Regions from separate parts of the Kocuria sp. KD4 genome, predicted to be linked through region 1. Evidence: riboswitches for the same ligand, from Rfam matches in the RefSeq annotation. Region 1 holds a riboswitch; each other region holds the start of a gene.
What was found. Region 1 has a riboswitch for thiamine pyrophosphate ahead of HBK84_RS02080 (ECF transporter S component). Riboswitches for the same ligand answer to the same signal wherever they lie in the genome.
Positions count from the first base shown of each region.

Region 1 (3,845 bases):
AGATCATGGGCTCCAAGGAGGACCTCGCGAAACTGGAGGCCTCGGGTGGCGCGGGCGGCGCGGACGCCTCCGGCGCCGTCGCGTCGCCGACCACCAAGATGAACAAGGCCCTGGACGGCCGTGGGGAGGAGCGGCCATGACCATGTTAGACGTCGCCGTGTGGGTGTGCGGTGCGATTCTCACCGTGGCGGCCGCGGGCACGATCTACCGGCTGGCCAAGGGCCCGTCCCTGTTGGACCGGGTGATCGCCACGGACGTGTTGCTCGCGATCGTGGGTGCGGGTCTCGCCATCGAGATGGTGTACAACCACCACTCCAGCAACATCATCCTGCTCGTGATCATCTCCCTGGTGGGCTTCCTGGGGTCTGTGACGGTCGCGCGCAATGTGGGGTTGGAGCGCTCATGAACTGGCACACCGTCCTGGACGTCATCGCGCTGCTGTGCCTCGTGGGGGGGTCCCTCATGTCCCTGGCCGCGGCGGTGGGTTTGGTGCGCTTCCCCGATCTGCTCTCGCGCATGCACGCCGGCACCAAACCCCAGGTCCTGGGGTTGCTCCTGCTGCTCACGGCCGTGGCGATCGAGAGCGGCAATCCCGGCATGATCCCGCTGATGATCCTCGCGTGGCTGTTCCAGCTGCTCACGGTGCCCGTGTCCGCGCACATGGTGGGCCGCGCCGCCTACCGCTCCAAGCACCTGAACCAGAAGAACCTCGTGGAGGACGAGCTGCGCGAGGTCGTCGCTCGCGCCGGCGAGGAAGAATCTCGCTGAGGACGTAATTCTCGGTGGGACCGGGTTCCTTCCGCCCCGTCGCGCCCGGCGCTTCGTATGCTGGGCAACGAGCACGACGTCGTCGGCCGCCCGGTGCCGACGGCACCCACAAGACAAGGAGAACCTCATGAACAAGGCAATGGACATTTTCGGCACGGTGGCGTCCCTGGGTGGTGTGGCCCTGGCCAACAAGGGTCTGTCCGCGGTGTGGAAGCAGGTCACCGGCAACGAGCCCCCCGCCAAGAACCCGGACCCGGACGAGGCATGGACCGGCATCATCATCTGGGCCGTGATCACCGGTGTTGTGGGCACCGTCATCAAGGTGGGGATCTCCCGCCAGGTGGCCAAGTTCGAGTCCAAGGACTCTGATCCTTCCCATAGCTCCCAGAGCGAGATCTGAGCCGCGGGTACCGCGCCCCCCGTACGGGTGGGCCGGGGCCGCGTAGGACGTACGCACGACGGCGGGTGGCCGGGCACGCGAGATGCCCGGCCACCCGCCGTCGTGGTCTAGACTGGCGTCTCAACGACAGGGGAGCGCCACCGCGGCGCTGAGAGTGCGCGTGAGCGCAGACCCTCGAACCTGATCCGGCTCGTACCGGCGCTAGGGAGTCGAGTATCTCAAGGACCCGCTCGCAACGGCGGGTGGTGTTCTTCCCCTCCTGGGATCTTCAGGAGGATTCAGCATGACGCAGGTCGGTAACACCCCCACCCGTACACCGCGCGCAAGCGGCTACCGCAGCTCGTCGTGGCGGGTCGTGGACATCGTGGTCACCGCCGTGCTGGCCGCGGTGTGCGCCGTGATCTTCTGGATGTGGTCCAACCTCCTGTACCCGGCGGTCTCGGCGGGTACGGTGGCCTACCCGCCGTCCGCGGGCCTCATCGCGGGGGGCTGGCTCGTGGCGGGCACCCTGGGCGCCCTGATCATCCGCAAACCGGGCGCGGCCCTGTTCTGCGAGTTGCTCGCGGCCGTGATCGAGGGCTTCCTGGGAACGCATTTCGGGTGGCTCGTGGTGCTCTCCGGTCTGGTGCAGGGCCTCGGTGTGGAGGTCGTGTTCCTCCTGACCCGTTACCGCCGGTTCGGTCCCGTGACCGCGGCGATCGGTGGGGCGGTATCCGGGCTGTTCCTGGGCGTGAGCGAGAACATCATGTACAACTTCGAGTGGGCCCTGGATCAGCAGGTCGTCTACGCGGCGCTGACCACGCTTTCCGGGGCCGTGATCGCAGGGTTGCTCATGTGGGCCGTGATGAAGGCCCTGCAGGCCACGGGTGTCCTCGGAGCACTGGCCTCCGGCGCCGTGCGCCGATGACCGCGGAATCGACCGTGCAACTCACGGGCGCGCGGGTGGTCCTGGAGGGGTTCGGATGGCATCACCCCGGCCGCGAGACGCCCAGTCTGGTGGACCTGGACCTGATCATCGAGCCCGGCGAACGCGTCCTGCTCCTGGGCCCGTCCGGGGCGGGCAAGTCCACGCTCTTGCAGGCGCTCGCCGGTGTGGACCAGGACCCTGACGGCCGCTCCGCATCGGGCGGGTTGACCGTCGGGGGTGTCGACCCGCGCGACGCCCGCGGCACGGTGGGCTTCATGCATCAGGACCCCGAGACGCAGGTGGTCCTCTCGCGCGTGGGGGACGACGTCGCGTTCGGCCTCGAGAACCTCGCCGTCCCTCGCGAGCGGATCTGGCCGCGCGTGCGGGAAGCGCTCGCGCGCACGGGTCTGGAGCTTCTCCTGGATCACCCCACCACGGCGCTGTCCGGGGGGCAGAAACAACGTCTCGCGCTCGCCGGGACCCTGGCCATGTGCCCGCGGCTGCTGTTGCTGGACGAACCCACGGCGAGCGTGGACCACGAGGGGGCGCAGCAGCTGTGCCGCGCCGTGGCCGATGCGGTGCGCGAGGACGGGACCACCCTTGTGGTCGTGGAGCACAGGGTGGCCCTGTGGGAACCGGTCGTGGACCGTGTGATCGTGCTGGGCGACGACGGTCGGGTGGCCTTCGACGGTCCCGCGCAGCAGACCCTGCAGGACGCCCGGGAGCTGCTGCAGCACCAGGGTACGTGGGTCCCCGGCTGGGTGCCGCGCACTCGCACTCCCGTGCATGCCTCGAATGGCATGGATCCCGCGGTACGGCAGACGGCTGTCTCCGCGGCGCCACACGACATCACGCCGCCCGCTGCGCCTACGGAGAATGCGCCGGCCGCGTCGTCGATGAGGGCTTCGGATGTCGCGGAGTCTGCGCAGGATACGGGTGGTTTTGCCGCCGTGCCCGCCGCCGTCGCACCGGGCACCACCTTGTTGAGCGCCCGCGATCTCGCCGTGTCCCGGAGCCAACCGCGCCGGCGGGCGCTCGCGCGGCGGCGTCGTCGGGCGCTCGCCGCGTGGCGGCGCGGGGAAGCGTACCCGGAACCGGACGTGCGCACGGGGGCGGCGCCGGCGGCCGAGAACATCACCGTGGACGTCCGCGCGGGGCACGCGCTGGCCGTCACAGGCGTCAACGGCGCGGGGAAGTCCACCCTCGCGCTGACCCTCGCCGGACTGCTGCTGCCCGTGCGCGGCACCGTGTGGGCCACGGACGCCCTCGCGACCGACGCGCCCGCTGATCCCTCCCTGTGGGACGGCGCGGAACTGGTCTCCCGCGTGGGCACCGTGTTCCAGCATCCCGAACACCAGTTCCTGCGCCCCACCGTGCGCGAGGAACTCGAGTTCGGTCCCCGGCAACGACGACGCCGCGTGGGCCGTCGCGATGCGCGCGCCCTCGAGGCGATGGAGGACCAGGACGACGCCCGGGTGGCCGAGCTGCTGCGACGGCTGCGCCTCGAGGAGCTCGCCGAGGCCAACCCGTTCACCCTGTCCGGCGGGCAGAAGCGGCGGCTGTCCGTGGGCACGGTTCTCGCGGCGTCCCCGCGGGTGCTGATCCTGGACGAACCCACGTTCGGGCAGGACGCCCGGACCTGGAAGGAGCTCGTGGACCTGTTGGTCGAGGAACTGGACGGGGGAACGGCCGTGGTGGTCGTGACCCACGACCGGGATCTGGTCGCGGCCCTGGGTGCGCACGAGCTGAGGCTCGGCTCATGAGCACGGT
Region 1 is NZ_CP050449.1:458,031-461,875, forward strand. Features, by position in the region: gene HBK84_RS02060 (Na+/H+ antiporter subunit E) at 1-140, shown strand, start outside; gene HBK84_RS02065 (monovalent cation/H+ antiporter complex subunit F) at 143-406, shown strand; gene mnhG (monovalent cation/H(+) antiporter subunit G) at 403-768, shown strand; gene HBK84_RS02075 (DUF4235 domain-containing protein) at 896-1,168, shown strand; TPP riboswitch at 1,287-1,393, shown strand; gene HBK84_RS02080 (ECF transporter S component) at 1,452-2,075, shown strand; gene HBK84_RS02085 (ABC transporter ATP-binding protein) at 2,072-3,838, shown strand; gene HBK84_RS02090 (energy-coupling factor transporter transmembrane protein EcfT) at 3,835-3,845, shown strand, end outside.

Region 2 (3,845 bases), 820 kb from region 1:
GTCTCGTGCAGATGACGCGCAAGCGCATGGGTACGGGGTTGCTCGAGGTCTTCTCCGAGCCGTGCGAGGAATGCGCGGGCCGCGGCGTCGTGGTCCACGACCACCCCTTGAAGGGCCGCTCCGGCGCGGCTCCCTCCGACCACCGCGGCACTCGACACGAGCGTAAGCGTTCGCGCAACAAGCAGCACAACGGTGCGCAGGACAAGCCCAGGAACGGCAACCAGCACCACAGTTCGGACGAGCCGGACCAGGCGCGCGTGGAGGCCACCCGCACGGCGTTCGCAAACATCGCCGCGGCCTCCTCCCACGACGAGTCCGACGACGCCGCACGGAATGCTTCCCAGGGCACCGCACCGCAGTCCGGGGGCGGGCAGGCCGAGGACACCGGTTCCCAGGAGCAGCAGACCTCCCGCGGTCAGCAGGGCGGGGAGCACGCGTCCGAGAACTCCCACGGGGAGTCCGAGGGCGGGCGCCGTCGCCGCAAGCGCCGCGGCAAGCGCAGCCGCGGTCGCGGTCAGCAGGGCGAGGACAACGCCGTGCAGAACGACGGTTCCGGCCGGGACGGTTCCGGGAACGACTCGCGCGGGGATTCCCGGTCCGAGGACCGTTCCGGTGGGGACTCGTCCGCGAGCCTCACGATTCACGGCGAGGTCATCGAACTGCCCCACGGGCAGTCTGAGCAGCGGGGGAGCGAGGGCACCCAGGAGGCCCTGTCCCTGGATTCGCTGAGCGCCGCGTTCACGGATGCGGGCGAGCACGAAACCTCGACCGAGGGTGCCGTTCAGGATGCGGACGCCGCGCCCCAGCCGCGAGAGGCCGTGTCGAAGCGGTCGGCCGCCGGACACGCGCCGTCGAACTCCGGGACTGCGCAATCCAGTGCAGGGCAGACGAGTGCCGCGCAGCAGCAGACTTCCGGGGCAGCGTCGTCCGCTGGCGGGAACCGGCCGGCGGAGGCGCCGGCGGCTCCGGCCCGACGGCGTCGTGGGTCGCGGCGTGCCGTGGCGCCGGCGGCCGCGCCCGGAACCGCGAGCGTGGAGACCCACGAGTACACGCAGGAACGGCAGGTCAGCCGTTTCACCGCGGAGGCCGGGGCCGTGGCCCCCGCGGCGTCCGGTGACCAGCCCACCATCGTGGGTGTGGGCATCAAGGCTCAGGACATCACGATGACCGGCAAGCAGGACTGAGTGACCGGCGGCTGGATCCGTCGCCACGCGAGCACCGCAGGGGCACCCGGGATTCCGGGTGCCCCTGTGGCATGATCGGGGACACACACACGGGGTGCTGCGCACTGCGGCTGAGAACACACCCGTCGAACCTGATCTAGCTCGTACTAGCGAAGGGATTGTCGTGGACACCACGCCTTCTACCGCCATACCCCGCGTCCTCTCGATTGCCGGAACCGATCCCACGGGCGGGGCGGGTCACGCCGCGGACCTGAAATCCATCGCCGCACTGGGCGGGTACGGGCTGAGTGTGATCACCGCAGTGGTCGCCCAGAACACCCGGGGCGTCGTGAGCGTACACACCCCACCCGTCCAGGTCCTGCGGGACCAGCTGGATGCGGTCGCCGGGGACGTCACCCTGGATGCGATCAAGGTGGGGATGCTCGGCTCCGTGGAGGTCATCGACACGGTCCGGGACTGGCTCATGGTGGGGCGCGCACCCGTGGTCGTGATCGACCCCGTCATGGTCGCCACGGCCGGTGGGCGATTGCTGCGTCCGGACGCCGAACGGGCCCTGCGGGAGCTGCTGCCCCACGCGAATCTGATCACCCCCAACCTCCCGGAACTCGCGGTGCTGGCCGAGCGCCCCGTGGCCGCGACCTGGGACGAGGCGCTCGAGCAGGGACGCGCGGTCGCGGCGGCGTTCCATACCCGGGTCCTCGTGAAGGGTGGCCACTTGGCCGGGGACACGACCCCGGACGCCCTGTTGCTCCCCGGTCAGGACGAACCCGCCGCGTTGTTCGAGGGTCGCAGGGTGCACACGCGTAACACCCACGGCACCGGGTGCTCGCTGTCCTCCGCGGTGGCCACGGTCGTGGCGCGGACCGGGGACTGGCCCGAGGCGATCCGCACGGCCCGCACATGGTTGCGCGGTGCACTGCGCGGCGCGGACGAGTTGCACGTGGGTCACGGCAACGGTCCCGTGCACCACATGCACCACGTCCAGCACCTCGTCACGGATCCGGCGTTCGTGATGACGGCCGCCGCGGAATCCGAGGGCCCCCGGTTCACCGATGAACTGTGGGAGGAGAGCGCCCCGGTGCGTGAACGCATTGCCGCCCTGGCGTTCATCCGGGGCCTCGGGGACGGCACCCTGGACCCGGGCGAGTTCGAGCTGTACCTGGACCAGGACATGCAATATCTGCAGTACTACTCCCGGGCGCTGGCCCTGCTCGCGGCCTCCGCCCCGGACGAGCGTTCGCGCGAACACTTCGCCGCGGCGTCGGCCTCCGTGGTCTCGGTCGAGTCCGCGCTGCATCGCGCCCGGCTCGGGGATCGGGAGCCCATGCCGCCGAGTGACGTCACGAGCAGTTACGCGGACTTCCTGCTGGCGCGCACGGGTCAGGACGGCTTCGCGGTGGGCTCCGCCGCGATCCTGCCGTGCTACTGGCTCTACGCCCACGTGGGTGCGGAGCTCACCCGTCGTGCCCGCGTCGCGGGACCGCAGCACCCGTTCGCCGACTGGCTCAGCACGTACGACGATCCGGACTTCCAGACCGCGACCGAGTCGGTGCGCGAGATCGTGGACCGGGAGGCCGCCCACGCGGACCCGGCCACCCGGGAGCACATGCGCCGCGCGTTCCACCGGGCGTGCGCGCTCGAGCTGGCCTTCTTCGCGCAGACGACCCCGGCGACGTCGCCGGAGGGCGAGCGGCGCGCCGCGGCGCAACTGGCATGACTTCGGGTGATCGGGTAGGCTGGGGTGTCGGTGCCGAGCGCCGGTGTGTGTCATATCCAGTTCACGCACCAGGTTGCGGCACACTCGGGCGAACATCCTGAATCGATGCGATAGCCACGCGGAGAATGCGGTCGGTCATGGATCACCGCGGCGTGATGTCTCGACATTCGCAGTCCTCCAGGAGTACGCCCGACCCACACACGTAGTCCATAGATGTCGAGAGAAGTGAGTTCCCAAGTGGTGTACGCGATTGTCCGCGCAGGCGGCCGCCAGGAGAAGGTTTCCATCGGAGACCTCGTGACCCTTGACCGCGTCGCCGGCGAGGCAGGCAGCACCGTAGAGCTTCCTGCGCTGCTGCTGGTCGATGGGGACAAGGTCACCTCCGACTCCAAGACCCTGGCGAACGTCAAGGTCACCGCCGAGATCGTCGAGGACCTGCGCGGTCCCAAGATCTCGATCATGAAGTACAAGAACAAGACCGGTTACAAGAAGCGTCAGGGCTTCCGCGCCGAACTGACCACCGTCAAGGTCACCGGCATCGACGCCTGAGCATCCGGCTCCCCACATACGTTTCCAACGAAGGTAGGCACACACCATGGCACACAAGAAGGGTGCGAGCTCCACTCGCAACGGCCGTGACTCCAACGCTCAGTACTTGGGTGTGAAGCGCTTCGGCGGCCAGTCCGTTAACGCCGGCGAGATCATCGTCCGCCAGCGCGGCACGCACTTCCACCCGGGCGTGAACGTGGGCCGCGGCAAGGACGACACCTTGTTCGCCCTGGCCGCTGGCGCCGTCGAATTCGGCACCCGCCGCGGTCGCCGCGTGGTCAACATTCAGACCGCCGAGTAATTCTCATTCGGACCCCTGGGTCCACCCGCCGCCACGACCCCGTGGCGGCGACCACTAGAGGGTGGGCGCTTCACGCGCTCACCCTCTAGTCTTT
Region 2 is NZ_CP050449.1:1,280,905-1,284,749, forward strand. Features, by position in the region: gene HBK84_RS05880 (Rne/Rng family ribonuclease) at 1-1,184, shown strand, start outside; TPP riboswitch at 1,265-1,360, shown strand; gene HBK84_RS05885 (bifunctional hydroxymethylpyrimidine kinase/phosphomethylpyrimidine kinase) at 1,348-2,901, shown strand; gene rplU (50S ribosomal protein L21) at 3,139-3,450, shown strand; gene rpmA (50S ribosomal protein L27) at 3,497-3,751, shown strand.
Region 2: it holds a riboswitch for thiamine pyrophosphate, as region 1 does, so the genes downstream of both, HBK84_RS05885 (bifunctional hydroxymethylpyrimidine kinase/phosphomethylpyrimidine kinase) here and HBK84_RS02080 (ECF transporter S component) in region 1, are expected to answer to the same signal.

Region 3 (3,845 bases), 250 kb from region 1:
CCTCTTCGTGCGTGCGGCCCACGTACGTGATCAGACCGGGCATCACGATCACGGAACCGGGATCACGCCCGGCGCGGGCCACTTCGGCCTTCACCGCCGCGTAGTACTCCTGCGCGGCGGGCAGATCGTAGGCCACGGCGTAGATCCCCTCTGCAAAGTCGGCCGCGAGTGCCTTGCCGGGCCCGGAGGCACCCGCTTGGAAGAGGACCGGTTCCCCCTGGGGGGAGGGCGGAACCGTGAGGGGCCCATCCACCAGGAAGTGGCGGCCCTCGTGGTGCAGGCGGTGCAGCTTGGAGGGCTCAGCCCACCGGCCCTCCGGGTCTGCGGTGACGGCGTCCTCGTCCCAGCTGGCCCACAGGGCGCGAGCCACCTCCACGAACTCGCGGGCACGCTCGTAGCGCTCATCCTTGGTCGGCATGGCCCGGTAGCCGTGGTTGCGGGCCTCGGAGTCCCACATGGAGGTCACCACGTTCCACCCCGCTCGCCCGCCCGAGATGTGGTCTAAGGACGCGAGCATCCTGGCCGCGTGGAACGGGGTGAAGAACGTGGTGGACACCGTGCACACCAGGCCGACGCGCTCGGTGGCCCGCGCCATCGCGGACAGCGCTGTCAGGGGTTCCAGGCTCCAGTGGGGCCCGCCGGAGACGTCACCCACGCTGTGCCCGTCCGCGAAGAACACCGCATCGAACAGACCGCGTTCGGCAGTCCGCGCGAGCTCCTCGTAGTAGGCGATGTCCGTGAGGCGGTGCACCGAGGAGTTCGGGGCACGCCACGCGGCCTGGTGGTGGCCGGCGCTGTAGAGGAACGCGTTGAGGTGGAGGCGGCGGGCCGGTGCGGTCGTGGGCGACGACGCCGCAGCGGCCGTCCCGAGCGTCGGCTCAGCTTCGGGGGTGGTTGCCGACGCCGCACCCCCGGCAGGTGCCCTTCGCGCGGGGCCGGGCCGGGCGGCGTCGTCGTGCGGAGAGGGGGCGGCCATGTCAGTCCATCACCAGCCCGCCGTCGACCACCAGGTTCTGGCCGGTGACCCCGCGGGACCAGTCCGAGGCGAAGAACAGGGCGGTGTCCGCGAACTCCTCGGGGGTGGTCACGCGGCCCAGGGGAGTGCCGGCGGCAATGAAGTCGAAGACCTCGTCCGGGGTGGCGGCGCTCGCGTCCGTGGTTCGCAGCAGGCCGCCGGAGATCATGTTGACGGTGATGCCCTGCGGGCCGAGGTCTTTGGCGGCGGTGCGGGTGAGGGCGAGCAGGGCGGCCTTCGCGGCGGTGTAGTCGTGGTAGGGGACCACGGGGTTCTGGAAGAGGTTGGTGCCGATGTTGATGATGCGCCCCTCACCGGCCTCCACCATGCCCGGGGTGACCGCCTGCATCACGTTGAGGGCACCCACCACGGCGCCCTGGAACTGCTGCGTGAGGTTCTCGGCGGTCAGGTGCTCCAGGGTGGGGCGGGCATCGCCGTTGAAGCTGAAGTCCACCAGGGCGTTGTTCACCGCCACCGTGATCGGCGCGCCGAAGTGTTCCCGGGCCCGGGAGACCATGTCCCGCACCTGCTGCGCGTCGGTCACGTCCGCCTGGACCGCGAGTGCCCGGTCCTCCCCGAGTTCGCTGACCAGCGCACGGGCCCGCTCATCGCTGGAGTGGTAGTTCACGACGACGCGCGCGCCCTCCCGCGCGAACGCCCGGCTGAGGTGCTCCCCGAGCCCGCGGGCTCCGCCGGTGACCAGGACGATGGTGTTCTCGATCCGCATGCTCACTCCTGTGGCTCACGGCGAAGAAAGCGGTGCGCCACCTGCGCGGTGCCACCGTGACATCCCTTCGCCAGTACTAACTGGACAGGTTCGACGGGTGTCATCTCAGCCGCTGCGGTCCTCTGTCTGCCCGCCCGGTGGGCGGGGAGGGTGGCGGCACCCCGTGTCACTGGTGGTCAGTGTAGACGGAGCCGCTCAGCCTCGTGGCAGCCGCCCCGCGTGCGCCGCCCTAAAGCGCCCTGCTACCCTTGCTGGCTGGTGTGCCGGGAAGTCTGGTCGGCGGTAATGAGCGTGATGCCCGTCGACACTGGAGTGATCCATGCCCCCGCACCACAGCACCACCCCTGCCCACGTTGAGCCCGGAACCCCGGGAACCGTGGTGCAGGCAGAACCCTCCGGCTTCGTCTCGGAGCCCGGTTTCTTCAACCATCCTGAGCCCCCGTGCGAGCCCAACCACCCCTCGGGCGGCCTCTTCTCCCGCCTCCAGGACGTCCTGCGCCGCGAGACCGTGGCCGGCATCCTCCTGGTGGTCGCCGCCGTCCTCGCCATCGTCTGGGCCAACTCGCCCTTCGTGGAGAGCTACTTCGCCCTCCGGGACCTGAAGGTCGGCTACGAGCCGTGGCACCTGGACCTCAGCCTGGGGACGTGGGCCGCGGACGGGCTACTCGCCGTGTTCTTCTTCCTCGTGGGCCTGGAGCTCAAGCGCGAGTTCGTCGCGGGTGATCTGCGGGACCTCGGGAAGGCGGCGGTGCCGATCGCGGCGGCCGTGGGCGGCGTCGTCGTCCCCGCGCTGATCTACGCGGCGGTCAACGCGACGAACCCCGAGACCCTGGGCGGCTGGGCGATCCCCACCGCCACCGACATCGCGTTTGCGGTGGCGGTGCTCGCGATCGTCGGCTCGCACGTGCCCAGCGCGCTCCGCCTGTTCCTGCTGACGCTCGCGGTGGTGGACGACCTGCTGGCCATCACGATCATCGCGATCTTCTACACCGACGAGGTGCACGTGCTCCCGCTGCTGCTCGCGCTCGTCCCGCTGGCCGTGTTCGGGCTGCTCGCACACCGCTTCCCCCGCTTCTTCGCGCACCGCACGTGGGCCGCCTGGGCGATCCTGGTGCCGCTGGCCGTGATCACGTGGGCCCTGGTCCACGAGGCGGGGATCCACGCCACGGTCGCGGGCGTGCTGCTCGGTTTCGCCGTCCCCGTCCTCGCGGGGAAGGCCTCCGGGGAGCCCGTGGAGCTCGCCGAGCACCTGGAGCACCGCGTCCGGCCCCTGTCCGCCGGGTTCGCGGTGCCGGTCTTCGCGTTCTTCTCCACGGGCGTCGCGGTGGGCGGCTGGGACGGATTGACGACGGCGCTCGCCGCCCCCGTCACGCTCGGCATCATCGCGGGCCTCGTCCTGGGCAAGCCGCTGGGCGTCATCGGTGCCACCTGGCTCACCACCACCCTCACCGGACAGAAGCTGGACCCCTCCTACCGGTGGATCGACCTGGTGGGCATCGCGCTGCTGGCGGGCATCGGGTTCACGGTGTCCCTGCTGATCTCGGAGCTCAGTTTCGACCCGTCCGCGGCCGCCGGGGACCAGGCCAAGGTGGCCGTGCTGACCGCCTCGGTGCTCGCGGCGGTGCTGGCGGGTGGGTTGCTCGCGGTCCGCAACCGCCACTATCTACGCCATCAAAGCAGGCGAAGTTACAAAGCGCGCCTCAAGCGTGTTGGCGCGTAAAATTGCAAGGTGACGTTGTTAATCAACAGCAAGCAGGAATACATCCGGTTTCCGTTTCATATTTCTAGGGCGGTAAGTCCCTCATTAACAGTAATAAAGCTCCATAGTCAGCCACTCCATCCCGCCTTTCTTGAGGCTGGAATCGCACGAGGCGGCAGTGAAGGCATATAAGTGCACAACAAAAACGAGTTATACGAGAAAGTCCCCCGGCTAGGGTGGTTCGATGATGACCTACCTGAAGAAATTACCCCCTCGACTGCGGCAGTTCTCATGGACACGGGGCGCAGGATTGAACTGCAAACCCCATGGTTGATAACAGCAGATGAGAAATATGACCAGATTGAAAACTGGTTCATGTCGAGCGAAGGCTTCGATGAGCAGGC
Region 3 is NZ_CP050449.1:208,341-212,185, forward strand. Features, by position in the region: gene HBK84_RS00915 (LLM class flavin-dependent oxidoreductase) at 1-976, opposite strand, end outside; gene HBK84_RS00920 (3-oxoacyl-ACP reductase) at 978-1,742, opposite strand; TPP riboswitch at 1,788-1,916, opposite strand; gene nhaA (Na+/H+ antiporter NhaA) at 2,062-3,462, shown strand; gene HBK84_RS00930 (hypothetical protein) at 3,634-3,845, shown strand, end outside.
Region 3: it holds a riboswitch for thiamine pyrophosphate, as region 1 does, so the genes downstream of both, HBK84_RS00920 (3-oxoacyl-ACP reductase) here and HBK84_RS02080 (ECF transporter S component) in region 1, are expected to answer to the same signal.